2 regions of the Pseudomonas sp. ASL4 genome follow, and region 2 is predicted to be linked to the other one. Evidence: riboswitches for the same ligand, from Rfam matches in the RefSeq annotation. Region 2 holds a riboswitch; the other holds the start of a gene.

Region 1 (14,661 bases), 1.2 Mb from region 2:
CAGTTGTTCCGCTTGTACGAGTTGGCGCCGCAGATGCTGGATTGGTTGCAGCACACTGCCTTGCCGTGGGCGCAATCGAAATTCGGACTGTCGGATAATTTCTGGAAGTTCGACAAGGTCAAGGCTGCGATCAGCGAGCACATGGGCCAGACCACCGACATTGTCAGTGTGGTACTGAGTCAGGCGACCGCGTCCGGTCTGGCGCTGATTGGTTGGCTAGCCAACCTGGTGCTGATCCCGGTGGTGAGCTTCTACCTGCTGCGCGATTGGGACCTGATGATGGCCAAGATCCGCAGCCTGTTGCCTCGTGATCGCGAAGAGCGCGTGGTGTCACTGGCCGGTGAATGCCATGAAGTGCTCGGGGCATTTGTTCGCGGGCAATTGCTGGTGATGCTGGCGCTGGGCGTGATCTATGCCGCGGGCCTGATGCTGGTCGGGTTGGAGTTGGGGCTGTTGATCGGTCTTATCGCCGGTCTGGCGGCGATCGTGCCTTACATGGGGTTTGTCATCGGGATTGGCGCGGCGTTGATTGCTGGCCTGTTCCAGTTTCACGGTGACTTGTATCCGATGCTCGGCATCGTTGCGGTGTTTATGGTTGGGCAGGCACTGGAAGGCATGGTGCTGACGCCGTTGCTGGTGGGCGACCGGATCGGCCTGCACCCGGTGGCGGTGATTTTCGCGATTCTGGCCGGTGGCGAGCTGTTCGGTTTCACTGGCGTGCTGCTGGCGTTGCCGGTGGCGGCGGTGATCATGGTGCTGGTGCGTCATGTGCATGATTTGTATAAAGATTCGGATATGTACAGCGGCGTCGACGAGCCTGAGCTTTAAAGTCGACTGATCGCTTGTAGCGGGCGGCCTGGATTCTTGCCTGGTCGGCCCGCTTCTCCCTCGCGGCTGTCACATGCGCCGCCAAAGAAACTGTCATAAAACCAGTGCGTTAACGCAAACCTTTGATTTTGCTTGTGGTCTGCTGCATTGTGCGGGCTGTCTCACGGGTATAAACTTCGCAAACTTTACACAGAGGCCACTAACGGTTCCTTTGGAACTGTTCAGTCAGCATGAAACCGATTCAGCTGCCCCTAGGTGTGCGTCTGCGTGATGACGCTACCTTTATCAATTACTACCCAGGCGCCAATGCCGCTGCACTCGGCTATGTCGAGCGGCTATGCGAAGCCGACGCCGGCTGGACCGAAAGCCTGATTTACCTCTGGGGCAAGGACGGGGTAGGGCGCACGCACTTGTTGCAGGCTGCCTGCCTGCGTTTCGAGCAAATGGGCGAGCCGGCGGTGTACTTGCCGTTGGCCGAGTTGCTGGATCGCGGCATCGAAATTCTCGACAACCTCGAACAATACGAACTGGTCTGCCTCGATGATCTACAGGCCGTCGCCGGGCGAGCGGATTGGGAAGAGGCGTTGTTCCACCTGTTCAACCGTCTGCGTGACAGTGGCCGACGTCTGCTGATTGCTGCGTCGACCTCGCCGCGTGAACTGCCGGTGAAGCTGGCGGATCTCAAATCGCGCCTCACCTTGGCGTTGATCTTCCAGATGCGCCCACTGTCCGATGAAGACAAATTGCGTGCCCTGCAATTGCGTGCGTCCCGTCGCGGTTTGCACCTGACCGATGAAGTCGGGCATTTTATTTTGACCCGCGGTACTCGCAGCATGAGTGCGCTTTTCGAGCTACTTGAACGCCTCGATCAGGCCTCCCTTCAAGCTCAGCGCAAGCTGACAATTCCCTTCCTGAAAGAAACCCTCGGTTGGTAGCTAGCCCCAGTAAATAAAGGCCTGTAGCGGGTTTCGGCATATTTCAGGCGTCAGAAAATCCGCTTTCCTGCAAGGTTGCAGGCTGCGCGAATGTTTAAAATGGGCTTAAGCGCTTAGATGTAAACGAGAAACCGAGAAGTCACAAAAAGATCGATTGAATTTGCAAATGAGGTTGATAGCGGGCATAGTCTCGCCTTCTTTACAACTATCAGCCACGGTCGTGCCCATGCTAAATCGCTTCGCACCCCTCGTGCCTCTCGCACTCGTCACCCTGTTGTTTGGTTGCGCTGCTCACTCTCCAGTGTCCCAGCAAGAGCAACAACAGCAGGTTAGAAACTCTGCTACCGCCCAATCTTCCGTTCTGTATCAGGAAGAAGTGGCCACCGAAAAAGAACTGGCAGACTTCGCCGATGGCAAGTCGTACCAGCTTCCGGTTCTGGCCGACAGCATCCTCGAACGTGGCATGTCCCTGATCGGTACCCGTTACCGTTTCGGCGGTACCTCTGAAGCCGGTTTCGACTGCAGCGGCTTCATCGGCTACCTGTTTCGTGAAGAGGCCGGCATGAATCTGCCGCGCTCCACTCGCGAAATGATCAACGTGGATGCCCCGTTGGTAGCGCGTAACAAGCTCAAGCCTGGTGATTTGCTGTTCTTCGCGACCAACGGTCGTCGCGGTCGCGTCAGTCACGCCGGTATCTACCTGGGTGATGACCAGTTCATCCATTCCAGCAGCCGCAAAAGCGGTGGCGTGCGGGTTGATAGCTTGGGCGACAGCTACTGGAGCAAGACCTTCATCGAAGCCAAGCGCGCACTCGCGATGGCCCCAACTGTGGTCACTGCTCGCAAGTAAGCACACTTTATGTAAGGCGAACTTAAAGTCTTACTTGAAGTTTGCCGCATAGGCGCTAGAATCCTGATCTATTATTGATGGCAAACCGCCTGCGTCCTGCGCAGGCGGTTTTCTTTTCTGTCTTTCCGGCAGAAAAAGCCGCAGCCAGATCAGGATGTTCTGCTTATGACGATGTCGGCCCGCCTCGCACTCATGTTCTTCGCAGCGCTGCTCAGCGCCTGCGCCAGCCGTCCACCGCCCTCAGCGCCGGTGGTTCGCGCGCCGATTATTTTCGGTTCCTCCCAAGCATTCTCCCCGGAAGCAGAAGACGTGTTGTTTCGCGCCCTCGGCCTGGTGGGCACGCCGTATCGCTGGGGCGGCAACACACCGGATTCGGGATTCGATTGCAGTGGCCTGATCGGTTACGTCTACCGTGACGTCGCCGGCATTTCCCTGCCGCGCACCACCCGCGAGATGATCAGCATGCAAGCTGCCAATGTCGGCAAGGAAGGCCTGCAAACCGGCGACCTGATCTTCTTCGCCACCAATGGCGGCTCCCAGGTCAGCCACGCCGGGATCTACGTCGGTGAAGGCCGCTTCGTCCACGCCCCGGCCACGGGCGGCACGGTGAAGCTCGACAGCTTGTCCAAAGCCTATTGGCAGAAAGCCTACCTGAGCGCCAAGCGCGTCTTGCAGCCTGAGCACCTGGCGCGTAACCCGTAGATTGCTGAGGTTGCTGTCATGACCACTCGCACGCTCAATCTCGACGATTCCCTGTACCACTACCTGCTCGACGTTTCCCTCAGGGAAACGCCGCTGCTCAAGCGTTTGCGTGACGAAACCCAGATGCTGCCCATGGCGCGCTGGCAGATCGCGCCAGAGCAAGGGCAGTTCCTCGCGTTGCTGGTCAAACTCACCGGCGCCAGGCGTTTGCTGGAAGTCGGCACCTTCACCGGTTACAGCGCTTTGTGCATGGCGGCGGCATTGCCGGACGACGGCTTGCTGATCTGTTGCGATATCCAAGGCGATTACAACGCCACTGCATTGCGTTACTGGCAGGAGGCGGGCTTGGCCGAACGTATCGATCTGCGTCTGGCACCTGCGTTGGAAACCCTGGCTCTGTTGGAGCAGCCAGGGCAATTTGATCTGATCTTCATCGACGCTGACAAGGCTAACTACTCGAGTTATCTGGAGCACGCCCTGCGTTTGCTGCGGGTCGGTGGTTTGGCGGTGTTTGATAACACGCTGTGGAGCGGGCGGGTGCTTGAGGAAAATCCGGAGAGCGCAGACACCCGAGCGATACAGGTGCTCAATCGAGCTTTGAAGGATGACGTGCGGGTGGATCTGTCGATGTTGCCGATAGGTGATGGTTTAACCCTTTGCCGCAAAAGGTAAGCGCTGACACCGATTAAAAATGTGGGAGCGGGCTTGCTCGCGAAAGCGGTGTAACAGTCAACGGAGATGTTGAATGTCATGACGCCTTCGCGAGCAAGCCCGCTCCCACATCTATGGTTCCCCCCTTTTCTGCAATACTGTTTTTGATGATGTGTTTGGCTTGCTTTCATCTATCCGGCGTCTGAGTGGAGGTTGGTCCATTCGCGCCTTGATGAGAATCGATGCCCGGCGATCCTAATTACTTGGACGGCCTTTCAGCCGTGTGGGAGCTCAGGGTTTTCGTCAGGCCGGTTGGCCGTTCACGTCATCTGTTATCCAGCATCGCAAACCAGGTGGGTGGTGCTCGGGTGACTGCGGGGTTAGGCGTTCATCGCGCCTGGCCCCGCATCGAATTCGGTGTGGTGTGCTGCAATCGCCCAGGCGATTCTCGCCAGTTTGTTGGCCAGTGCGCAGACCACATGATTGGAGTGATGGTTGTCCCATAGCCGTCGGACCCAGTCCGCCAGCGCTCCTTTCTGTCGATCCAACTGCATCAGATAGACGCGGGCACACTGGATCAGCAGACGTCTCTGGTTTCGGTCACCCCGCTTGCTGATGCCTAAAAGTACGGTTTTTCCGCCCGTGGAGTGTTGTTTGGGCACTAGCCCGATCGAGGCCGAATAGCCTCGGCCGCACTTGAACTGTTTGCCATCGCCCAACTCGGCAGCCAGGACGCTGGAGGTGATCGGGCCGACACACGGCATCGTCATCAAGCGAACAGCCAGATCATCTTCAGCGGCTTGGCACTCCACTTCCTTATCCAAAGCCTTGACCTGCTCGTGCAAGTAATTGAAGTGCTCACGCAGCCTGGTCAGTAGTTTTTTGATGGAATCGGGAAGTGGATGCGCTTCAAGCAGCGCTGGAAGATCTTTGATGGACTTGAAGCCTGGGGCCAAGCTGATTCCGACTTCCAGGAGGGCTGCGTGAATCCGATTGACGGTAGCAGTACGTTCTTTGATGAACGAATCACGTGTCGAGTTGAGCATGGCCAGCGCCTGCTGAGCCTGATTCTTAGGCGGCACAAAGCGCATTGTTGGACGAGTTGCAGCCTCGCAGATCGCTTCGGCATCAGCGAAGTCGTTCTTGTTGCTTTTCACATACGGACGCACGAGATGCGGAGCAATGAGTTTGGGTATATGCCCCAGTCTTGAGACTTCCTGCGCCATGAAGTGGGCTCCGCCGCAAGCTTCCATCGCAACGGTGCAGGGTTCGAGATTGGCCAGATGCTGGATGAGCGCCGCCCGATTAAACTTTTTGCGGTAAAGCTCATGACCACGATCATCTTGTGCATGCAGATGAAAGCTGTGTTTTCCCAGATCGATGGCGACAATAGCTACTTTGTTCATGGCAACGGTCTCCGATGAGCCCCCTGTGAAAGCTTAGTGGGCGATCACAGGGGGCGGCGGGGGGAGCTATTTCATTATTTGTTATGTGTGTTGGCGTTGGAGGCTTATTTAGCCGCCGAAACCCGCCAAATCTTGTTCCCTACATCATCCGCCACCAGCAAATCTCCCTGCTGATCAATCACCACACCCACCGGCCGACCCATGGCATTTTCATCTTTATCAAGGAATCCGGTCAGCACATCCACCGGCTGCCCGGTCGGCTTGCCTGCCGCGAACGGCACGAAAATCACCTTGTAGCCGCTATGCGGTTTGCGGTTCCACGAGCCGTGCTGGCCGACGAATGCGCCGTTGGTAAACGGTGCAGGCAGTTTGCTGCCTTCGGCAAAGGTGAACCCCAGCGAGGCGGTGTGCGGGCCAACGGCGTAATCCGGGGCGATGGCTTTGGCCACCAGCTCCGGGTTCTGCGGCTCGACGCGCACATCGATGTGTTGCCCGTAATAACTGAACGGCCAGCCATAAAACGCGCCGTCCTTGACCGAGGTGATGTAGTCCGGCACCAGATCACTGCCGATTTCATCCCGCTCGTTGACCGAGGTCCAGAGCGCACCGCTGTTCGGTTCCCAGTCCATGCCGTTCGGGTTGCGCAGGCCCGAGGCGAAGATCCGGTGATTGCCGGTGGCACGATCCACTTCCCAGATCGCCGCGCGACCTTCTTCGGCCGCCAGGCCATTTTCGCCGACGTTGCTGTTGGAGCCCACCGTCACGTACAGCTTGCTGCCGTCCTTGCTGGCGATGACGTTTTTGGTCCAGTGATGGTTGATCGTGCCGCCCGGCAGATCGGTGACCTTAATGGGCTGTGACTTGATCGTCGTATCGCCGGTTTCATAGTGGAAGCGCAGCAGGCGATCCGTGTCGGCGACGTACAGGTCATTGCCGACCAGGGTCATGCCGAATGGCGAGTTGAGGTTTTCCAGGAATACCGTGCGGGTTTCGGCCACGCCATCGTGGTCCTTGTCCCGCAGCAGCGTGATGCGGTTCGGACTCGGTACGCCGGCACCAGCGCGGCCCATGACTTTCGTCATCACCCAGCCGCGAATGCCTTTGCTGTCATCGGGTTTGGGCGGTGCGTTGGTTTCGGCCACCAGCACATCGCCGTTGGGCAGCACGTAGAGCCAACGCGGGTGATCGAGGTTTTCGGCAAATGCCGCGACCTGCGTCCCTGCGGCCGCAATGGGTTTGGCGCCGGCCGGCCAGCCGATCGCCGGGGCGATGTTGACTGTCGGGATCAGGGTCTTGTTCGGTTCTGGCAGCTTGGGCGACGGTCCGGTGCCGTCCGAGACTTGCAGGCTGGAGGATTCACCACAGGCGGCGAGCCCTCCGGCGAGCGCTATGACGAGAACGAACTGAAGCTTGAGCATGCTGATCTTCTTCCCTATGAATGCATTGTCTTAATTATAGAGAAGAGAAAAGACGCGATGGTTCAACCCGTCAACCACGGGCCTCTTTGAACAGTACGGCGATACCAGGGTGATAGTTGCCGGCTTCGTTGCGCAACTTGCGATAGGCGTAAGGGAAATACCAGGCCACGGCGCAGGTGTGTTCCTTTTGCAGGTCGTCGACCATGTCCTGGAGTTCTTCCGGGGTGGCGCTGTGCTGGGCTTTTTGTGGCGCGGCGAACAGGCAGCCGAGTTTCAGGTCGCTGGCGTGGCTGATTCGCTTCGCCTCGCTGGTGATATCGGCCAGGGCTTGCGTCAGATTCAGGCTATTGACCCTTGGCCAACGCTGGGTGGCCTGAATAAAAGCGCGAGCTTCGCTGCTGGCAATCAACAAATCGGCTCGGGCATTGCGTTCGCCTTCTTCGGTCTGTTTGCGGCTCGGCGTCTGTTGCAACGTGACCATTTCGGCCATCCACGCGGCGGCCGAGAGCAGCCCGAGGTTGGCTTTTTCGTCGAACCAGTAAGGTGTGTCGTTATCGCCGCGCACGGCGTTGTAACGGTCGATACAGTCAAACCAGCGTTCCAGCAGCGGGCGCAGGAATTCCAGCTTCGGATTGCTGATGATCATGCCTTGCATGTGGCTCACCCTTGTTATTGTGTTGTGAGTTGTGGCTCTTTGATATCACTGCTGGGAGTGTGGCGCAAGATTGGCGTCAGTAAGTTGATCGACGGCAGTTTTTCGCCGGATGGCGCCCCGGCTTTAATTGACGCTCCACCCCCAACCCTCTAACCTTCGCGGCTTGTTTCAGGTGCTCTGTGACCGCGGTCGACAGAGTGAAACAGGGAAGCCGGTGAGTGATTTCTTCCATAGATGAAGAACCACGATCCCGGCGCTGCCCCCGCAACGGTAAATGAGAGAAAGCTGCGCCTGAGCCACTGTGTCTTAACTCGACATGGGAAGGCGCGCAGCCAGGCGTAATGCCGCTCATGAGCCCGGAGACCGGCCTGATCCATCCAGCGGCATCACGGTGGGCGATGCCAGGCTTCTTGCCATCTATTCTTGTGCCTGCCCGCCGTTATCCAGCCTCAACGGAGAGCTCCCCATGACTGATACCCCCGATCGTGACGAACGCCACCTGGCGCGCATGCTGCGTAAAAAAGCCGTGATTGACGAACGCATCGCCAATTCGCCGAACGAATGCGGCCTGCTGCTGGTGCTGACCGGCAACGGCAAAGGCAAAAGCAGCTCGGCCTTCGGCATGCTCGCCCGTTCCATGGGCCATGGCATGCAGTGCGGTGTGGTGCAGTTCATCAAGGGGCGCAACAGCACAGGCGAGGAGTTGTTCTTCCGCCGCTTCCCGGAGCAAGTGCGTTTTCACGTGATGGGCGAGGGCTTCACCTGGGAAACCCAGGACCGCCAGCGTGACATCGCCGCCGCCGAAGCCGCGTGGGCCGTGTCCCGCGAGTTGCTGCGCGATCCGTCGATTGGCCTGGTGGTGCTTGATGAGCTGAACATCGCCCTCAAACACGGTTACCTCGATCTCGATCAAGTCCTCAGCGACTTGCAGGCCCGTCCGCCGATGCAACACGTGGTGGTCACCGGTCGCGGCGCCAAGCCGGAAATGATCGAGCTGGCCGACACCGTCACCGAAATGAACGTGATCAAACACGCGTTCCAGGCCGGGATCAAAGCGCAAAAAGGCGTCGAGCTGTGAATCAACCACGTCATTGCCCGGCGGTACTGATTGCCGCGCCGGCCTCCGGTCAGGGCAAGACCACTGTCACTGCTGCGCTGGCCCGTTTGCATCGCAATCAGGGGCGCAAGGTGCGCGTATTCAAATGCGGCCCGGACTTTCTCGACCCGATGATTCTCGAGCGCGCCAGCGGTGCGCCGGTCTATCAACTGGACATGTGGATGGTCGGCGAGCAGGAAAGCCGTCGGCTGTTGTGGGAAGCGGCGGGTGAAGCGGACCTGATTCTGATCGAGGGGGTCATGGGCTTGTTCGACGGTACGCCATCCAGCGCTGACCTGGCGCGACACTTCGGTGTGCCGGTGCTTGGCGTGATCGATGGCACCGCCATGGCTCAGACCTTTGGTGCGTTGGCCCTGGGCTTGGCGCGTTATCAGCCGGACTTGCCGTTTGCCGGCGTGTTGGCTAACCGCGTCGGCACCTTGCGTCATGCGCAATTGCTTGAAGGCAGCCTGACCGAAGGCTTGCGTTGGTACGGTGCGTTGTCCCGGGAAACCGGGATCGAACTGCCGAGCCGTCACCTCGGGTTGGTGCAGGCCAGCGAGTTGAATGATCTCGATCTGCGCCTCGATGCGGCGGCCGATGCGTTGGCCAGTAGTTGCGAGGTGGCGCTACCACCGGCCGTCGAATTCGCCGCCCCGGATGTGATCAGCGCCGAGCCGTTGCTGGCGGGTGTGCGCATCGCCGTGGCCCGTGACGAAGCGTTCGCCTTCACCTACGGTGCGAGCCTGGATTTGCTGCGGGCGATGGGTGCCGAGTTGGCGTTTTTCTCGCCGATCCGCGACACCGAGTTGCCGGAGGCAGACAGCCTCTATCTGCCCGGCGGCTACCCTGAACTGCACCATGTCGCCCTGTCGCAAAACACTTCGATGCTCAACGCTATTCGCGCACACCATGCGGCGGGCAAGCCATTGCTGGCCGAGTGCGGCGGCATGCTGTATCTGCTCGATTCCTTAACCGATGTCGACGGCACTCGCGCTGAACTGGTCGGCTTGCTGGCGGGGGATGCGGTGATGCAAAAACGTCTGGCGGCGTTGGCGTTGCAAGCGGTCGAGTTGCCCGAAGGTTTGTTGCGCGGGCACACCTATCATCACTCGTTGACCAGCACTGAGCTTGAGCCGATTGCCCGGGGCCTGAGCCCGAATGGCGGGCGCGGGGCGGAGGCGGTTTATCGTGAGGGGCGGATGACAGCCTCTTATGTGCACTTTTATTTCCCGTCGAATCCGTCGGCGATTGCCGCTCTGTTTGCGCCTGATCTTGAGGCCGCCTTCGCGAGCAAGCCCGCTCCCACAGTTGACCGCGTTTCGTCAGGCAGCACGCCATCTAATGTGGGAGCGGGCTTGCTCGCGAAGCGGCCATGACCGACAACGCCTTCTCCGAAGCCGAACGCGCCGCCGTCTACCGCGCCATCGCTGAACGCCGCGACATGCGCCACTTCAGCGGCGGCACTGTCGAGCCTGAATTGCTGCGGCGCCTGCTCGAAGCCGCGCACCAGGCACCCAGCGTCGGCCTGATGCAGCCATGGCGCTTCATCCGCATCAGCGATCGAGCCCTGCGCGGCAAGATCCAGTTATTAGTAGAAGAAGAACGCATCCGCACTGCCGAAGCCCTCGGCGAGCGCACCGACGAGTTCATGAAGCTCAAGGTCGAAGGCATCAACGACTGCGCCGAAGTGTTGGTAGCAGCGTTGATGGATGATCGCGAACGCCACATTTTCGGTCGCCGCACCTTGCCGGAAATGGACATGGCGTCGCTGTCCTGCGCGATCCAGAATTTGTGGCTGGCGTCCCGCGCTGAAGGGCTGGGGATGGGCTGGGTGTCGCTGTTCGAGCCGCAAGCTCTGGCGGACCTGCTGGGTTTGCCTGTCGGTGCCAAACCGCTGGCGGTTCTTTGCCTGGGTCCGGTCAAGGAATTCTATCCGGCGCCGATGTTGGTACTCGAAGGCTGGGCGCAGGCGCGCCCGCTCAGTGAATTGCTGTATGAAAACTATTGGGGAGTGAGTCAATGAGTGTGGCGTTATTGAGTGTCGCCGCGGTTGCGCTGGATGCGCTGCTGGGTGAACCCAAACGCTGGCATCCGCTGGTGGCGTTCGGCCGTTTTGCCGATCGCATCGAGCAACGTTTCAACTCCGGCGGTCGCGGTTGGCGCAGTCACGGCGTCACCGCGTGGGTGATCGCGGTGTTGCCGCTGACCTTGTTGGTTACGGCGCTTTCCTGGGCGCCTTATGTCGGTTGGGTGGTCGAGATTCTGGCGCTGTATTGCGCCCTCGGCATGCGCAGCCTTGGCGAACACGTCGAGCCGGTGGCCAAGGCCCTGCGCAGCGATGACTTGGACGAAGCGCGTAAACGCGTGGGTTATCTGGTCAGCCGCCAGACCAGTGAGCTGGATAAAACCGAAGTCGCCCGCGCCGCCACCGAATCGGTGCTGGAAAACGGCAGTGACGCGGTGTTCGCTGCGCTGTTCTGGTTTGCCGTGGCCGGTGCGCCGGGCGTGGTGCTCTATCGACTCAGTAACACCCTCGACGCCATGTGGGGCTATCGCAACGAACGCTTCGAACGGTTCGGCTGGGCGGCGGCGAAAATCGACGACGTCCTCAACTACATTCCCGCACGTTTGGTGGCGTTGACCTACGCACTGTTGGGCAAAACCCGACTCGCATTGAAATGCTGGCGTACCCAGGGCCCGACCTGGGACAGCCCGAACGCTGGCCCGGTGATGGCGGCCGGTGCCGGTGCGCTGGGTGTCGAGCTGGGCGGGGCGGCGATTTATCACGGTGAATTGCATCAGCGTCCACAACTCGGTGAAGGCGCGCCAGCGGATGCCGACTCCATCGACCGTGGCTGGCAATTGGTCCAGCGCGGCGTATGGTTATGGCTGCTGATTCTCTGCGTGGGGGCTGAATTCTATGCTTGAGCACGGTGGCCGGTTGCGTAAGGCGGCGCTCGAATACGGCATCGCCGAAGCCGATTGGCTCGACCTGTCCAGTGGCCTGGCACCCTGGCCATTTGCGATTCCTGAAATTCCGTTACGAGCCTGGGCGCGGTTGCCGGAAACCGATGACGGTCTGGAGCAGGCTGCTTGTGATTACTACGGCGCCGCCCAGGTGTTGCCGGTCGCCGGTTCGCAGATGGCGATCCAGTTGCTGCCGCGTCTGCGCCGGGCCGGTAAGGTCGGCGTGCTGTCGCCGTGTTATGCCGAACACGCCGAGGCGTGGCGTCGTAACGGTTACATCGTGCGCGAAGTGCTGGAGCAGGAAGTCGACTTCTTTCTCGACAGCCTCGATGTGTTGGTAGTGGTCAACCCGAACAATCCCACGGGCCTGAGCCTGAGCCCGAATCGTCTGCTCGACTGGCACTCGCGGCTGGCCCAGCGCGGTGGCTGGCTGGTGGTGGACGAAGCGTTCATGGACAACACGCCGCACCTGAGCCTGGCCGCGTTTGCCAATCAGGTCGGGCTGATCGTGCTGCGCTCTTTCGGCAAATTTTTTGGCCTGGCCGGGGTACGGCTGGGTTTCGTCCTGGCGGAGCGCAAGTTGCTCAGATTGCTCGCTGAGCAAGTCGGACCGTGGGCGGTCAGTGGCCCGACCCGGGTGCTGGGCCAGGCCTGTTTGCAGGACACTGAAGGGCACGCCCGGCAACGGGTGCGCAGCGACGAGGCCAGTCAGCGCCTGGCTGCGCTGCTGGAACGATATGACCTTAAGCCGCAGGGCGGTTGTGCCTTGTTTCAATGGCTGATCACTGAGCGCGCCGAAGAGCTGCATGCATTTATGGCTCGGCGCGGGATCTTGCTGCGGTTGTTCACCCACAACAGCAGCCTGCGTTTTGGCTTGCCGGCTGATGCAACTGAAGAGGCTCGCCTCGAGCAAGCCCTGCAAGCCTTCGCCAAGGAAACCCGATGACTACGTTGATGGTGCAAGGCACTACGTCCGACGCCGGTAAAAGCACGCTGGTGACGGCGTTGTGTCGCTGGGTCACGCGCCACGGTGTCAGCGTTGTGCCGTTCAAGCCGCAAAACATGGCGTTGAACAGCGCCGTGACCGCTGATGGTGGCGAGATCGGCCGCGCGCAAGCGGTGCAGGCTCAGGCCGCCAACCTTGAACCGCACACCGACATGAACCCGGTGCTGCTCAAACCCAACAGCGACACCGGCGCCCAAGTGATCATTCATGGTCGCGCCGTCACCACCATGAACGCGGTCGCCTATCACGACTACAAAGCCATCGCGATGCAAGCGGTGCTGGCCTCACATGAACGGCTGAGCGCGGCTTATCCGGTGGTGATGGTCGAAGGCGCGGGCTCGCCGGCCGAGATCAATCTGCGCGCTGGTGACATTGCCAACATGGGCTTTGCCGAAGCCGTGGACTGTCCGGTGGTGCTGATCGCCGACATCAATCGCGGCGGGGTTTTCGCCCATCTGGTCGGTACGCTTGAGCTGCTGTCGCCGAGCGAGCAGACGCGGGTCAAAGGTTTCATCATCAACCGTTTTCGCGGTGACATTGCCCTGCTGCAACCGGGCCTCGACTGGCTCGAAGAACGCACCGGCAAACCGGTGATCGGCGTCCTGCCCTACGTCATGGACCTGCACCTGGAGGCTGAAGACGGCATCGATCAACGCCAGACCGACAAGGCTGACCAAGTGCTGAAAGTGGTGGTGCCGGTACTGCCGCGCATCAGCAATCACACCGATTTCGATCCACTGCGCCTGCATCCGCAAGTGGACCTGCAATTCATCGGTCCCGGCCAAGCGATTCCGGCCGCTGACCTGATTATTCTTCCGGGCTCGAAAAGTGTGCGCAGCGACCTCGCGTACCTGCGGGCCAACGGCTGGGACACCGCGATCTCCCGACACTTGCGCTACGGCGGCAAAGTGTTGGGGATCTGTGGCGGTCTACAAATGCTTGGTGAGCAGGTTCACGATCCGCTGGGCCTCGAGGGCGCGCCGGGTTCCAGTGCCGGTTTGGGTTTGCTGGCGTTCGAAACCTTGCTCGAAGCAGAGAAGCAGTTGCGCAATGTGCGCGGGCGTCTGGCGTTGGAAAATGCCGAGGTCAGTGGCTACGAAATCCATGCCGGCGTAACCACTGGACCGGCGTTGGAAAACGCTGCTGTGCAGCTGGACGATGGTCGCTGCGATGGCGCGCAAAGTCTCGACGGGCAGATTTTCGGCACCTACCTGCATGGGCTGTTTGAGTCACCGGCGGCGAGCAGTGCGCTGTTGCGTTGGGCCGGATTGCAGAACGTGCAGGCGGTGGATTATCACGCCTTGCGCGAACGCGATATCGAGCGGTTGGCGGATTTGGTGGAGAAGCATTTGGATGCCGCGCTGTTGCGTGAACTTTGTGGGTTTTAGGGTGGGTTTGATGGCCCCTTCGCGAGCAGGCTCGCTCCAACATTGGAATGCGATCAACTGTGGGAGCGGGCTTGCTCGCGAAGGCGTAATTCGCCTCACCGCCCATATAAAGGAATAAACCATGCTCCAACTAATCCTCGGCGGCGCCCGCTCCGGCAAAAGTCGCCTGGCTGAAAAACTCGCCACTGACAGCCAGCTCCAGGTGACCTACATCGCCACCAGCCAACCGCTGGACGGCGAAATGAACGAACGGGTGGCTCATCACCGCGCCCGTCGCCCCGTCGAATGGGCGCTGATCGAAGAACCGCTTGAGCTGGCCCGCGTCCTGCGCGAAAACGCCAGTGCCGAGCGTTGCCTGCTGGTGGATTGCCTGACCCTGTGGCTGACCAATCTGCTGATGCTCGACAACCCCGAGCGCCTGACGGCCGAGCGTGATGCCTTGCTGGACTGCCTGGCGTCGCTGCCGGGCGAAATTATTTTTGTCAGCAACGAGACCGGAATGGGTGTCGTGCCGCTGGGCGAATTGACTCGCCGCTATGTCGATGAAGCCGGTTGGCTGCATCAAGCCTTGGCTGAGCGCTGTCAGCGAGTCGTCCTGACCGTCGCCGGCCTGCCCCTGACTCTTAAAGGTAATGCGTTATGACTCAATCCTGGTGGCTCAACCCGTGCAAGCCGATCGATGCAGCAGTCGTTGAGCAGGCTGAAGCCCGTCAACAGCAACTGACTAAACCGGCCGGTTCCCTCGGTCGGCTGGAG
Region 2 (14,661 bases):
TTGCTGACACCACCGAGCAATTGCTGGATCAACGCGGTGCCGCTGTCCGGTAGTTCGGCCGGCAGCGGGTAGCCTTCTTTATACAGCGCACGCAGGATGTTCAGCGCCGCCGCCGGCGTATCGAGACCGACGCCGTTGCCGATGCGACCATCGCGCGTCGGGTAGTTGGCGAGGATCAGCGCGATGCGTTTTTCGCCGTTGGGCACCCGCGCCAGATCGATCCAGCGCCGCGCCAGTTCGGCGACAAAGTCCATGCGCTCAGGTTGCGGCCGGTAGCAGACCACGTCGGACTGACTGCGCTCGCTGCGCCAGGCCAGATCCTTGAAGCTGATCGGCCTGCTGATGATGCGCCCGTCGAGTTCCGGCAGCGCGATGTGCATCGCCAGATCGCGTGGGCCGAGGCCTTGTTCGCTGGCGCGCCAGCCGGGTTCGTTGTCCTGGGCGCAGATCGCCTGGATCACTGGAATGTTGCGGCGAAACGGCCGCAAGTGCGGCGCTTCGGGGCTGGATTGGGCGAAACCGGTGGTGTTGAGAATGACCGCCGCTTCGACTTCGTCCAGCAAGTCCTCGACCACTGTCAGGCAGCCGGGCTCTTTCAAACTGGCCAGCGCTATCGGCAACGGGTTCAGCCCCGCCGCCTGCAAACGCTGGCAGAAAATATCGATGAAACCGGTGTTCGCCGCCTGCAAATGCGAGCGATAGAACAGCACCGCCGCCACCGGTTGATCAGCCTGCCAGTCGGCTTGCCAATCGCTCAGTTCAGCGGGGCTTTTATTCGGGTGGTAGATCGCGGTGCGCGGCAGGGTTTGCGGCTCGGCCCAGGCGTAATCGCGATCCAGCCAGCGATTGGCCAAACAGCGGAAAAAATCCAGGGCGTTGGCCATGCCGCCCTGACGCAGAAACTGCCACAGACGATCGCGGTCTTGCGCGACGACGGTGCTCAAGTCGCTGAGCTCGGGGTCCGGGCGGTCATCGCCGGGCACCAGAATCAGTTGCACACCCCGCTCGGACAGCTCGACGAGCCGCTCGACGCCGTAACGCCAATAGGCGATGCCGCCGTGCAGCGAGATCAAAATCACCTTGGCGTGACGCAGCACTTCGTCGACGTACAAGTCGACCGAAGCGTGATTCTGCACCTGCATCGGGTTAGCGAAGCGCACGCTCGGGTAGTCATCGGGCAACTGCTGCGCCGCTTCGGCGAGCAGCGCCAGGCTGGAATCGCCGCTGCACAGGATCACCAGTTCGGCGGGGGTTTGTCCGAGGTCGGCAATGTTGTCATCCGACACGAAACCGCCGGGCTGGGTCCTAAGCAAATGCATGGCTTAAACGCTGAGCGCGGCGCGCAATTGCGCTTCGAGTTGAGCGGCATCCAGTTCCTGGCCGATCAACACCAAACGGGTGGTGCGCGCTTCTTCGGCGCCCCACTGACGGTCGAAATGCCTGTCGAAACGCGTGCCCACGCCCTGGATCAGCAAGCGCATCGGCTTGTTCGGGATCGCGGCGAAGCCTTTTACGCGCAGGATGCCGTGCTTGACCACCAGTTGGGTCAACGCATCCATCAGCAGGCTTTCGTCGGCTTGCGGCAGCTCGATGGAGATCGAGTCGAAGGCGTCGTGGTCATGATCATCATGGTCGTCATCACCTTCACCGTGGTGATGGTCGTGATGGCTGTGACGGCTGTCGATGTGTTCTTCGGAACCGGCGCCGAGGCCGATCAGCACGTCCAACGGCACGCGGCCGCTGCTGGCTTCGATGATTTTTACTGCGGGCGGCAGTTCTTCGGCGACTTCAAGGCGCACGCGGGCCAGGTCTTCAGGGCTGATCAGGTCAGCCTTGTTGAGGATGACCAGGTCGGCGCTGGCCAGTTGGTCGGCGAACAGTTCGTGCAGCGGCGATTCGTGGTCCAGGTTCGGGTCGAGTTTGCGCTGGGCGTCGACTTGGTCCGGGAACGCGGCAAAGGTGCCGGCGGCCACGGCCGGGCTGTCGACCACGGTGATAACAGCGTCAACGGTGCAGGCGCTGCGGATTTCCGGCCACTGGAAGGCTTGCACCAGTGGTTTTGGCAGGGCCAGGCCCGAGGTTTCGATCAGGATGTGGTCGAGGTCGCCGCGACGGGCCACCAATTCGCGCATCACCGGGAAGAATTCTTCCTGGACGGTGCAGCACAGGCAGCCGTTGGCCAGTTCGTAGACGCGGCCGTTGGCTTCTTCTTCGGTGCAGCCGATGGAGCACTGCTTGAGGATTTCGCCGTCGATGCCCAGCTCGCCAAACTCGTTGACGATTACCGCGATGCGGCGACCTTGCGCGTTGTCGAGCATATGGCGCAGCAAGGTGGTTTTGCCCGAGCCGAGGAAGCCGGTAACGATGGTGACGGGGAGTTTGGCCAGTGTTTTCATCGGATGCCCTTTGGCAAGGTGGCGGGCAAACGGGACGACGACCGCGGCGAAGGATGCGCGGAAGATTTCGCCACCGGATCACCCCGCCCGGTTGTAGTGAGAATTCGTTTCGAGGCAGGTCTCCTGGCTGACGGTGTGCCTGTCGTTAGACTGGCGTTTGCTGCGCCTTCCCGCGGGCTCCATGGCTGGAGCGTGCAGTGGCGTGGCAGCGAACATCACCGTTCACAGTTGCGGGGGCAGCCGCGGCATCGACCGCGTTCCCTTCTTAGCTTCGGCAAACGCCGAAGAACCTCGAAAGCGCAAGGCTACGCATGGTGTGGGGGCGGGTCAATGTTCATGAGACGCTAGCGATCCCCTGTGGCGAGGGAGCTTGCTCCCGCTCGGCGGCGAAGCCGTCGCAAGACTTGCTTGCAACATTTGTCTGAAGGAATGAAGGGGGTCGCTTCGCAACCCAGCGGGAGCAAGCTCCCTCGCCACAAAAGCTAACTGAGAACCCTTGCCAATTGACTCCCCCGCCCCGCCCATGGTCTCCTGTGCGCCTTGTTACGGGTGCCCTTCACAGGGTGAAACGGGAAACCGGTGAATCATGTGCTTTACTCTAAAGCCATGTCAGTCCGGTGCTGCCCCCGCAACGGTAAGCGAGTGAAGAATCAGATCCACTGTGCCAGCAGTTCGGCATGGGAAGGCGATTCTTGCAGGTTCCGGCGTAAGCCTTGACCCCTCGCGAGCCCGGAGACCGGCCCGCAACACAAAGTGACCAGTACGATCACTGAATAACAAACCCGCGGTGGGCGGGCGCTGTTTAAGTCTCTGCGCGCACGCTCGCAGGGGTTTGCATGCGCTCTATTCACCCGCTGACAGACCAGAGGGAAGCGCCATGTCGATCATCAGCAGCACCGACCACAGCACTGCAAGCACCACCACAACCCTGAGCCAACGCCTGACCGCCGCCGCTTGCGCGTCGATCCTCGGCGCGTGCCTGGTGTATTTCGCCGGTTTCTCGCACATCGAAGCGGTGCACAACGCTGCGCACGATACCCGTCACAGCTCCGCGTTCCCGTGCCATTGAGACCTGCTGACATGATCAAGCGTATCGCTCAAACCGCAGGTTTCACCGGGCTGCTCGCCGCCCTGCTGCTGACCCTGCTGCAAAGCTTCTGGGTCGCCCCGCTGATTCTTCAGGCGGAAACCTACGAAAAATCCGAACCTGCCGCCGCTGTAGCTCACGAGCACACCGAAGGCGCCATGGCTGCTCACACCCACGACGCCGAAGCCTGGGAGCCGGAAGACGGCTGGCAGCGCGTGCTGTCGACCACCGGCGGTAACCTGGTAGTCGCGGTTGGTTTTGCGCTGATGCTCGCCGGCCTGTACACCTTGCGTGCACCGACCAAAACCGCTCAAGGCCTGCTCTGGGGCCTGGCCGGTTACGCGACGTTTGTGCTGGCGCCGACCCTCGGTCTGCCGCCGGAACTGCCGGGCACTGCCGCCGCCGATCTGGCGCAACGGCAGATCTGGTGGGTCGGCACTGCGGCTTCTACCGCTGTCGGCATCGCGCTGATCGTGTTCAGCCGTCACTGGCTGATGAAAATCTTCGGGGTGGCGATTCTGGCGGTACCGCATGTAATCGGCGCGCCACAACCGGAAGTCCACTCGATGCTGGCCCCGCAAGCCCTGGAATCTCAGTTCAAAATCGCTTCGCAGTTGACCAACGTGGCGTTCTGGCTGGCCCTGGGCCTGATCAGCGCCTGGTTGTTCCGCCGCAAAAGCGATGGCCAATACCACGCATGACGGATAACAGCGCAGCGCCGACCTTAGTGGTCGGCCTGGGCTGCCAGCGCGGCTGCCCCGCCAGCACGTTGCGGGCGCTGTTGGATCAGGCATTACAGGCGCATCAAATCGAACTTCATGCGATCAAGGCCCTGGCCAGCATCGACCTGAAACGTGATGAGCCTGGCCTGATCGAATTGGCCGCGCAGCTTGGGCTAGAAGTGATGTACTTCAGCAGCGAACAATTGGCCGGTTATCAGCCACAGCTCAGCCACCATTCGCAGATCGCCTTCGAACGCACCGGCTGCTACGGCGTAGCGGAAAGTGCCGCCCTGGCACTCGCCGAACACTTGGCCCAGGCACCGGCGAAGCTGCTGATTCCCAGGCAAAAATACGCTCAGGCCACCCTCGCATTGGCCAGTGCCGCGTAAAAACCCGATAATCCCCACCTTCGATCATGAGCAATCTTCATCTGAAGCCTTGCACAGCCCTTTTTCTCACAGACTCTTTTTTCAAAGGAACGGACGATGACCGTCTACTTCATTGGCGCAGGTCCCGGCGACCCGGAACTGATCACCGTCAAAGGCCAGCGGCTGATTCGCAGCTGCCCGGTGATCATCTATGCCGGCTCCCTGGTGCCGGCTGCCGTGCTGGACGGCCACCAGGCTGAAACGGTGGTCAACAGCGCCGAACTGCACCTGGAACAGATCATCGAACTGATCAAAACCGCCCACGCCAAGGGGCAGGATGTGGCCCGTGTTCATTCGGGCGATCCGAGCCTGTATGGCGCTATTGGCGAGCAGATTCGTTACCTTCGTGAACTCGATATACCGTTCGAAATCATCCCGGGCGTCACGGCTACCGCCGCCTGCGCTGCGCTACTGGGCGCCGAACTGACCTTACCGGACATCTCGCAAAGCGTGATCCTGACCCGTTACGCCGACAAAACCGCGATGCCGGCCGGCGAAGAGCTAGGCAGCCTGGCGCAACACGGGGCGACCATGGCGATTCATTTAGGGGTCAATCATCTGGAGAAGATCCTCGCCGAATTGCTGCCGCATTACGGCGCCGACTGCCCGATTGCGGTGATTCACCGCGCGACCTGGCCGGATCAGGATTGGGTGGTGGGGACGCTGGCGGACATTGCCGCAAAGGTCGAGGCCAAAGGGTTTCGGCGTACGGCGTTGATACTGGTGGGTCGGGTGTTGGGCAGCGATCAATTTAGTGAATCGTCGCTGTATCGCGCGGGGCATGCGCATCTCTACAGGCCCTGAGTTCACACACAACCCTGTGGCGAGGGGGCTTGCCCCCGTTGGGCTGCGAAGCGGCCCCAGCATTTTAGGTCTTGCGACGGCTTCGCCGCCGAACGGGGGCAAGCCCCCTCGCCACAGGTCATGGCAGCCATAGGAAAATCGACCACCCATAAAAAAACGGCGCTCACGGGGCGCCGTTTTTTATGTCGCAGCGAACACCTTACTCAGTAGTAGGCGTTTTCTTTCTGCGTGTGGTCAGTCACGTCGCGTACACCCTTGAGCTCGGGAATGCGCTCGAGCAAGGTGCGCTCGATGCCTTCGCGCAAGGTGACGTCCGCCTGGCCGCAGCCCTGGCAACCGCCGCCGAACTTAAGAACGGCGATGCCGTCCTCGACCACATCAATCAGACTAACCTGACCGCCGTGGCTCGCGAGCCCCGGGTTGATTTCGGTTTGCAGGTAGTAGTTGATGCGCTCGTTGACCGGGCTGTCAGCGTTGACCATCGGAACTTTGGCGTTTGGCGCCTTGATGGTCAGTTGGCCGCCCATGCGGTCGGTGGCGTAGTCGACAACCGCATCGTCCAGGAAGGCTTCGCTGAACGAGTCGATGTAAGCGGTGAAGCTTTTGAGCCCCAACGCAGTGTCTTCAGGTTTTTCTTCGCCCGGCTTGCAGTAGGCAATGCAGGTTTCGGCGTACTGGGTGCCAGGCTGGGTGATAAAGACGCGGATGCCGATGCCCGGGGTGTTCTGCTTGGAGAGCAGATCAGCCAGATAATCGTGGGCGGCGTCAGTGATGGTAATAGCGGTCATGGAAACTCCTCGCAGGCTTGGGCGCAGTTTACGCCAATCATCGCGCCGCACAAAGTCCTAGTATTTTTGTCGGGAAAGAGCTTGCACGGGCTGAGCAACTGTTTCGCCGTCGATCCAGGCTTTAAGCCACCGATAGCTGCGTTTTTCCACCCATTCGTAACTTGCCCAGGAAGCCACGCCAATGGTGGCCGCGCAAACGGCAAACATGACGTAAGGATTCACATCGTACTGTTGTGCGATAAATCCGCCGGCCGACAGCACCAGCACATGCATCAAGTAGACCGAGTAGGAACAATTACCGAGCAGTTCGAACACCCGATTGTTCTTGAAATAACGTTCCAGCGCGATGCACGCCATCACCAACACGGCACTCGGCAAACCCCAGGCCAGCAGTCGCGGTGCCGGCGGCAGATGATAAATCGTCAGTAAGGCACCAGCGATCCCCAGCAGCGGCAGCCATAAACCGGGCTTGATCCAACCCTTGCGGTAGACCATGCCAATGGCAATCCCCAGCAGAAACTCATAAACGATGTCGGATCGGTAGAACTGGCTGATCCAGCCATAACCGGTCCAGGCCTGGCACACCGCGAACAGCAGCGCCGCGACGATCAGCAACCTGACCTGCAAGCGAAACAGCAGTGCCCAGGCGAACAGCAGGTAAAACAGCATTTCGTAATTCAGCGTCCAACCGACATTGAGCGTCGGATAAATCCCGTAGCCGCCGGGGTTTTGCGTAGGAATGAACAACAGCGACAGCAGGAAATGCGACCAGTCGACCGTCTGATCCGGCAACACCGGTTGAGCGAACACCACCACCAGCGCCATCAGCACCGTGTACAGCCAGTACGCCGGGACGATGCGGCACATTCGATACAGCAGAAACCGCGCCGGCGGCAGCGACTTGGCCTCGGTGGACAGGAAGATCACCAGACCGCTGATGACGAAGAAGATGTCGACGCCCACGGCGCCCTTGTCGATAAACGCCTGCCCCACCGGCCCGCGAGCCTTGAAGTCGAAGAAAATCTGCATGAAATGGTGGCAGACCACCGCCCAGGCTGCGATGGCGCGCAGCGCTTGTACAGAAATCAACATCGACGGCCCTCCAATCGAAATTCACAAACCACCGCAAGCCCCCTGTAGGAGCAAAGCTTGCTCGCGAAAGCGGCGCGTCAGTCAACATCATTGTTGAATGTACCGCCGCCTTCGCGAGCAAGCTTCGCTCCTACCGGTGGGACAGTGATTGGTCTTTAAAGGTCGATCAAAGATTCTCGTAGCGGTTCATGTCCAGCACGCCCTCTTCCACCGGGTCAGTTTCGTGGATGTACGTGCTCAGGTCGCGGAAGTAGAACCAGAACTGCGGATGACTGCGCCGAACACCCCAGCGTTCAACGATCCTCTCGAAGCTGTCAGCGTCCTTCGACCTTTCCATCGCATCGACAAACTCAGGCACCTGCTCGGCCGGAATGTTGAACATGAAGTTCGGATAACTGCTGAGCACACCTGGGTAAATGGTCAACGTGTCGAGCCCCGGCTGATAACGCAGGGATTCACCGAGTATGAATGCCACGTTGCTGTGGGCACGGTTGCGCAGCAGGCTGTAGATCTCGCGTTTGCCGCTTGCGGTTTCGATACGCAACATCGTCGCTTCCGGCAACTGATCAATGACCTTCAAACCCGCTGCAGGACGCGAAGTCAGGCGACTCAAGGCTTGTTCGGCGTTCTGCAACGCCGGGTCGATGTTCGGCCGCGAGCAATACGCACCATCGCAACGGTTAATCGGATCCGGCGTGGCGTTGAGGTCGCCGTAACGGGCCAGCAATTGCATGGCGAAATCCCGTTTCGGGTCTTTTTCGTCGAGTGTCAGCGCGCTGGGCTTGTCGTTGTCGATGGACTCGTAATCCAGCCACATCTTGAACTTGCCGCCGCTCTGATACCAATCGTCGAGGTAGTCGTTGCGCGAATCGGCCGGCATCAAACGCAGGAAGTTCTGCTCGGCGCCGTTACGGATCAGGTCGAAATACAGCCGCGTCTGGGCCTGATGGGAGACGTTGCCAAACACGTCGAAATTCACCGCCAACTGGTAATACGTGCGTTCCAGCAACGGGAAGTCGAACAGCCACATGGTTTGCGGCACGTCACCGATCAGGCCTTTGTTCACCGAGGCACTGTCGAAGTGGCGGAAGATCGTCAGCAACGCGTTGTCGTTACCGGCCCACAGCGTCGACCAGCTCGGCGCCGGCGCCTCGGCGTAGCTGTCCCGGCGCAGGGCTTCGTATTCGTTGCGTTTGTTGCGGTAGTCATGCCACAGGCTCAACACGCTGCCGACGTCGTCGTTCTGCCCCGGCATTGCCAGCAGCGGCGTGGCCTTGCCGCGATAGTTCGGATCGGTGATGTAGAGGTCGTGTTCCGGGGCCTGGAACAGTGCCCAGAAGTTGTCGCGAATCACATCTGTAGCGATCTGCCCACGGCATACCGGACCGCGAATAAAGGTGCGCACGAAGTACTCGGCGTTATCGAGCATGAACTGATAACGCGCCTGGGCCGGGATAGCCTCAAACGTGGTGAACGGATTGGCCCGGCGCTCCGGGCCGTAACCCGGTAAGGCGTTGACCTGCCAATTGCCGCTGAAAAACAGGCTTTTGGCCCGGGACAGCTTCGCCGCGCTCAACGGATAAGTGATGTGGGTCTTCTGCACGATCACGCCTTGCACCGGCCACAACCGGTAATAAATCTGCGTGCCCGGATCGTCGTTCGGCCGGCGGGTATTGATCAGGTCGATCGGCTGGCCGGTCGGCGTGCGCGAACGCACCCACTGGAAAAAATGCCCCGGCTCGCCATCCTTGAAGTAGATATGCGCCAGGAACAAGTGTTCAAACAACCAGCGCCCGACCAGGCTGCCACGAGCGCCCGGTGCGTTGAGCAGATTTTCCCACTGCACCACTTGCAGCGCTTCCCTGGCGCTGGGCACCAGGCCTTGTTCATCAATCGGCGCACCGGCGGCGAGCCAGCGTTGCAGGGTCTGGTACTGCTGATTTGTCAGGCCGGTCACCGCCAGCGGCATGCCTTCTTTCGGGTGCGCGCCGGCATAACCATCGAACTCCGCCGGCATGGCGCACATGTTTTCCCGATTCAGGCCCAGCACGATGTCTTCCGGCAACTTGGCGTTAGGCGTTAGCGGGGTTTTGTGGCCCAGCTCAAGCATCCGTGCCATCAACGCTGCCTGGCTGCCTTGGGCGTCGAGGACCGAATAGAAGTCCTTGTGCTGCCAGGCCAGTTTACCGAAGGCGTCATAGAAGAGTCGGGTTGGCGAGGATGCGACGCTGCGCTCGCCGTCGTAGACCGCAATCTTGGTCGCGCCGCGGGCCGCCCCTTCACCGCTGCCCAGATTGAGCTGACAGGCGGCGTCGTAGCACGCGTGGCAGGCCACGCACTTTTCGGTGAAGATCGGTTGAATATCTCGGGTATAGGAAATGGCGGGACTTTGCGCATCGGCGCCCCAGCTTGAAAGCAGCAATAGAATGCTGACAACGACGCGATACGACATATCCCTGGTCCCAATCCTGTAAAAACGCCGCGATTCTACCGGTCCAGACCTGCCACCAACATGAACGATATTCATGCAAAACCTTGGCATGCTCTAAAAGCGCACAGGTTTGCTATTATCCCGGCCCTTCGTCATGGCCTTACCGAGTAGTCCAAATGTCCGATCGCAGCGTTCGCCTTCAAGCTCTCAAGCACGCCCTTAAAGAGCGCATCCTGATTCTCGATGGCGGCATGGGCACGATGATCCAGAGCTACAAGCTCGAAGAGCAAGATTACCGTGGCAAGCGCTTTGCCGATTGGCCGAGCGATGTGAAAGGCAACAACGACCTGTTGGTGTTGACCCGCCCGGACGTGATTGGTGCCATCGAAAAGGCGTACCTGGATGCCGGCGCCGACATTCTGGAAACCAACACCTTCAACGCCACCCAGGTTTCCCTGGCCGACTACGGCATGCAGGGCCTGGCGTATGAGTTAAACGTAGAAGGCGCACGCCTGGCGCGCAAGATTGCCGACGCCAAGACCCTCGAAACCCCGGAAAAACCGCGCTTCGTCGCCGGCGTGATCGGGCCGACCAGTCGCACCTGCTCGCTGTCCCCGGACGTGAACAACCCCGGCTACCGCAACGTGACCTTCGACGAACTGGTGGAAAACTACACCGAGGCCACCAAAGGCCTGATCGAAGGTGGCGCCGACCTGATCCTGATCGAAACCATCTTCGACACCTTGAATGCCAAAGCCGCGATCTTCGCCGTGCAAGGGGTTTTCGAAGAGCTGGGCATCGAGTTGCCGATCATGATCTCCGGCACTATCACCGACGCCTCCGGCCGCACCCTCTCCGGCCAGACCACTGAAGCGTTCTGGAACTCAGTGGCCCACGCCAAGCCGATCTCGGTCGGCCTGAACTGCGCCCTCGGCGCCAGCGAATTGCGTCCGTACCTGGAAGAGCTGTCGAACAAGGCAGGTACCCACGTTTCCGCGCACCCGAACGCCGGCCTGCCGAACGAATTCGGCGAGTACGACGAATTGCCGTCGGAAACCGCCAAGGTCATCGAAGAATTCGCCCAAAGCGGCTTCCTGAATATCGTCGGCGGTTGCTGCGGCACCACGCCGGGCCACATCGAAGCCATCGCCAAAGCCGTGGCCGGTTATGCACCGCGTGAAATTCCGGAGATCCCGAAAGCTTGCCGCTTGTCGGGCCTGGAACCGTTCACCATTGATCGCAGCTCGTTGTTCGTCAACGTCGGCGAGCGGACCAACATCACCGGTTCCGCCAAGTTCGCCCGTCTGATCCGTGAAGACAACTACACCGAAGCCCTGGAAGTCGCCTTGCAACAGGTCGAAGCCGGCGCCCAGGTGATCGACATCAACATGGACGAAGGGATGCTCGATTCGAAGAAGGCCATGGTGACCTTCCTCAATTTGATTGCCGGTGAACCGGACATCTCCCGCGTACCGATCATGATCGACTCCTCCAAGTGGGAAGTGATCGAAGCCGGCCTGAAATGCATCCAGGGCAAGGGCATCGTCAACTCGATCAGCATGAAGGAAGGCGTCGAACAGTTCATTCATCACGCCAAACTGTGCAAACGCTACGGCGCCGCAGTTGTCGTGATGGCGTTCGACGAAGCCGGCCAGGCCGACACCGAAGCGCGCAAGAAAGAAATCTGCAAACGCTCCTACGACATTCTGGTCAACGAAGTCGGCTTCCCGCCGGAAGACATCATCTTCGACCCGAACATCTTCGCCGTGGCCACCGGCATCGAAGAACACAACAACTACGCTGTGGACTTCATCAATGCCTGCGCCTACATCCGCGACGAACTGCCGTACGCGCTGACCTCTGGCGGCGTGTCCAACGTGTCGTTCTCGTTCCGCGGCAACAACCCGGTGCGTGAGGCGATCCACTCGGTGTTCCTGCTGTATGCGATCCGTAACGGCCTGACCATGGGGATTGTCAACGCCGGCCAACTGGAGATCTACGACCAGATCCCGGCCGAACTGCGTGACGCCGTGGAAGACGTGGTGCTCAACCGCACCCCGGAAGGCACCGACGCCCTCCTCGCCATCGCCGACAAGTACAAGGGCGACGGCAGCGTCAAGGAAGCCGAGACCGAAGAGTGGCGCGGCTGGCCCGTCAACAAGCGTCTGGAGCACGCGCTGGTCAAAGGCATTACCACGCACATTGTTGAAGACACCGAAGAATCCCGTCAGTCGTTCGCCCGTCCGATTGAAGTGATCGAAGGCCCGCTGATGTCGGGCATGAACATCGTCGGCGACCTGTTCGGCGCTGGCAAAATGTTCCTGCCGCAAGTGGTGAAATCCGCCCGCGTGATGAAGCAGGCTGTCGCGCACCTGATCCCGTTCATTGAACTGGAGAAAGGCGACAAGCCGGAAGCCAAGGGCAAGATCCTCATGGCCACGGTCAAGGGCGACGTGCACGACATCGGCAAGAACATCGTTGGCGTGGTGCTGGGTTGCAACGGCTACGACATCGTCGACCTCGGCGTGATGGTGCCGGCGGAGAAGATCCTGCAGGTGGCCAAGGAGCAGAAGTGCGACATCATCGGTTTGTCCGGTCTGATCACGCCTTCGCTGGATGAAATGGTCCACGTGGCCCGCGAGATGCAGCGTCAGGACTTCCACCTGCCGTTGATGATCGGTGGCGCGACCACTTCGAAAGCGCACACCGCGGTGAAGATCGAGCCGAAGTACAGCAACGACGCGGTGATCTACGTCACCGACGCCTCCCGCGCCGTGGGCGTGGCGACGCAATTGCTGTCCAAGGAATTGAAGCCGGCGTTTGTCGAGAAGACGCGCCTGGAATACATCGAAGTCCGCGAGCGCACCGCCAACCGCAGCGCCCGCACCGAACGCTTGAGCTACCCGGCGGCCATCGCCAAGAAGCCGCAGTTCGACTGGAGCACTTACGCGCCGGTCAAGCCGACCTTCACCGGTTCTCGTGTGTTGGACAATATTGACCTGAAGGTGCTGGCCGAATACATCGACTGGACGCCGTTCTTTATCTCCTGGGACCTGGCCGGCAAGTTCCCGCGCATCCTCGAAGACGAAGTGGTCGGTGAAGCCGCCACCGCGCTGTACGCCGATGCCAAGGAAATGCTCGCCAAGCTGATCGACGAGAAACTGATCAGCGCCCGCGCGGTGTTCGGCTTCTGGCCGGCCAACCAGGTGCGCGACGATGACATCGAAGTCTACGGCGATGACGGCAAACCGCTGGCGAAGCTGCATCACCTGCGTCAACAGATCATCAAGACTGACGGCAAGCCGAACTTCTCCCTAGCCGACTTTGTGGCGCCTAAAGACAGCGAAGTGACCGACTACGTGGGTGGTTTCATTACTACCGCTGGGATCGGCGCCGAAGAAGTGGCCAAGGCTTATCAGGACGCAGGCGACGATTACAACTCGATCATGGTCAAGGCCCTGGCCGACCGTTTGGCCGAGGCCTGCGCCGAGTGGCTGCACCAACAGGTGCGCAAAGAACACTGGGGTTACGCCAAGGACGAGACGCTGGACAACGAGGCGTTGATCAAAGAGCAATACACCGGCATCCGCCCTGCTCCCGGCTACCCGGCCTGCCCGGATCACACCGAGAAAGGCACGCTGTTCGCCCTGCTCGACCCTGAGGCCAGCGAAATGCACGCCGGTCGCAGCGGCGTGTTCCTCACCGAACACTACGCGATGTTCCCGGCGGCAGCAGTCAGCGGCTGGTACTTCGCCCACCCGCAGGCGCAGTACTTTGCCGTGGGCAAGATCGACAAGGACCAGGTGCAGAGCTACACGTCGCGCAAGGGGCAGGAATTGAGCGTGACTGAACGCTGGTTGGCGCCTAACTTGGGTTACGACAACTAAGCCTCACGGACTGGCCACAGCACAGTGGCCAACACAAATACCCTGTGGGAGCGGGCTTGCTCGCGAAAGCGGTGTGACAGTCAGCGATGATGTTGAATGTGATGGACCCTTCGCGGGCAAGCCTCGCTCCGACAGGATTCGCGGCGATTGTCTATGCTTGCTTCACACACATACGTGACGAGGGATTTATGGACGATCCAGTCGACAACAAGCCACCGACGTTCCTACAGATGCTGCACAGCGTGATAGCCGCGGCGTTCGGAGTGCAAAGCGGGAAGAATCGCGCCCGGGACTTTACCCATGGCAAGCCGAGTCATTTCGTGATTATGGGGATTGTGTTCACAGCGATATTCGCGCTGACGCTGTTTGGCATCGTGAAACTGGTGCTGCACCTGGCCGGGGTGTGACGCGGTTTCAGTGCATCAACGTTAGCAGGCTGAACGGGTAGCGATAGGAGGTCGGTTGCCCCTTGGCCGACAGGAGCTTGAAGTTCACCCCGAAATCCGGCGAGTCGCCCATGGCCAGCAGCCGTTTGGCTTGGGCCTTGTCGATCAGTTGCAATAACGGAATCTGCCGGTCACGACCGCCGTATTGGTTCACATCTACGCCTTGATCGTAATCATGCAATTCCACCAGCGCCCAGCCACCCAGCGTGAAGTGCCCACCCAATAACACGCTCAAACGCCCGTCGACCAAGGCGTTCAAGGCTGCGGGCGCGGTATTGAAAGCACCGAACAAGGCACCCTTGCCCGGCGTGCCTCCTGCCTCCGAATACGCCTGCATGGCACCGAATGCCATCTCGTCATTGGCGGACCACACCAGCGATACCTTGGGGTAGCGCCGCAACAGCAATTTCGCCTGTTCATAGGCGCGCTCACGGGTCCAGCCGCTGTAGACCAGTTGGCGCAAACGCACTTCAGGGTGTTCGGCCAAGGCGCGCAGCATGCCTTTTTCGCGCAGTTGCGCCGAAGGGGTGATCTTCAGGCCGGAAAACGCCAGTAACTCGATGGATTGTCCGGGCGCCGC

What was found. Region 2 has a riboswitch for cobalamin ahead of cobW (cobalamin biosynthesis protein CobW). Riboswitches for the same ligand answer to the same signal wherever they lie in the genome.
Region 1: another riboswitch for cobalamin. It lies ahead of cobO (cob(I)yrinic acid a,c-diamide adenosyltransferase); the one in region 2 lies ahead of cobW (cobalamin biosynthesis protein CobW).

Annotation. Positions count from the first base shown of each region.
Region 1 covers NZ_CM155280.1:6,196,024-6,210,684, reverse strand. The annotation lists gene AC1MEW_RS28405 (AI-2E family transporter) at 1-828, shown strand, start outside; gene hda (DnaA regulatory inactivator Hda) at 1,059-1,763, shown strand; gene AC1MEW_RS28395 (C40 family peptidase) at 1,990-2,613, shown strand; gene AC1MEW_RS28390 (C40 family peptidase) at 2,779-3,315, shown strand; gene AC1MEW_RS28385 (class I SAM-dependent methyltransferase) at 3,334-3,987, shown strand; gene AC1MEW_RS28380 (IS110 family RNA-guided transposase) at 4,347-5,372, opposite strand; gene AC1MEW_RS28375 (PQQ-dependent sugar dehydrogenase) at 5,477-6,790, opposite strand; gene AC1MEW_RS28370 (hypothetical protein) at 6,861-7,445, opposite strand; cobalamin riboswitch at 7,599-7,831, shown strand; gene cobO (cob(I)yrinic acid a,c-diamide adenosyltransferase) at 7,912-8,523, shown strand; gene AC1MEW_RS28360 (cobyrinic acid a,c-diamide synthase CobB) at 8,520-9,920, shown strand; gene bluB (5,6-dimethylbenzimidazole synthase) at 9,917-10,567, shown strand; gene cbiB (adenosylcobinamide-phosphate synthase CbiB) at 10,564-11,472, shown strand; gene cobD (threonine-phosphate decarboxylase CobD) at 11,465-12,457, shown strand; gene AC1MEW_RS28340 (cobyric acid synthase) at 12,454-13,905, shown strand; gene cobU (bifunctional adenosylcobinamide kinase/adenosylcobinamide-phosphate guanylyltransferase) at 14,027-14,548, shown strand; gene cobT (nicotinate-nucleotide--dimethylbenzimidazole phosphoribosyltransferase) at 14,545-14,661, shown strand, end outside.
Region 2 covers NZ_CM155280.1:5,021,713-5,036,373, forward strand. The annotation lists gene cobN (cobaltochelatase subunit CobN) at 1-1,319, opposite strand, end outside; gene cobW (cobalamin biosynthesis protein CobW) at 1,323-2,396, opposite strand; cobalamin riboswitch at 2,493-2,705, opposite strand; cobalamin riboswitch at 2,927-3,155, shown strand; gene AC1MEW_RS22670 (CbtB domain-containing protein) at 3,274-3,465, shown strand; gene AC1MEW_RS22675 (CbtA family protein) at 3,477-4,184, shown strand; gene AC1MEW_RS22680 (cobalamin biosynthesis protein) at 4,181-4,594, shown strand; gene cobM (precorrin-4 C(11)-methyltransferase) at 4,691-5,437, shown strand; gene nfuA (Fe-S biogenesis protein NfuA) at 5,641-6,225, opposite strand; gene AC1MEW_RS22695 (acyltransferase family protein) at 6,283-7,317, opposite strand; gene AC1MEW_RS22700 (fatty acid cis/trans isomerase) at 7,484-9,769, opposite strand; gene metH (methionine synthase) at 9,925-13,635, shown strand; gene AC1MEW_RS22710 (DUF2970 domain-containing protein) at 13,824-14,042, shown strand; gene AC1MEW_RS22715 (ABC transporter substrate-binding protein) at 14,050-14,661, opposite strand, start outside.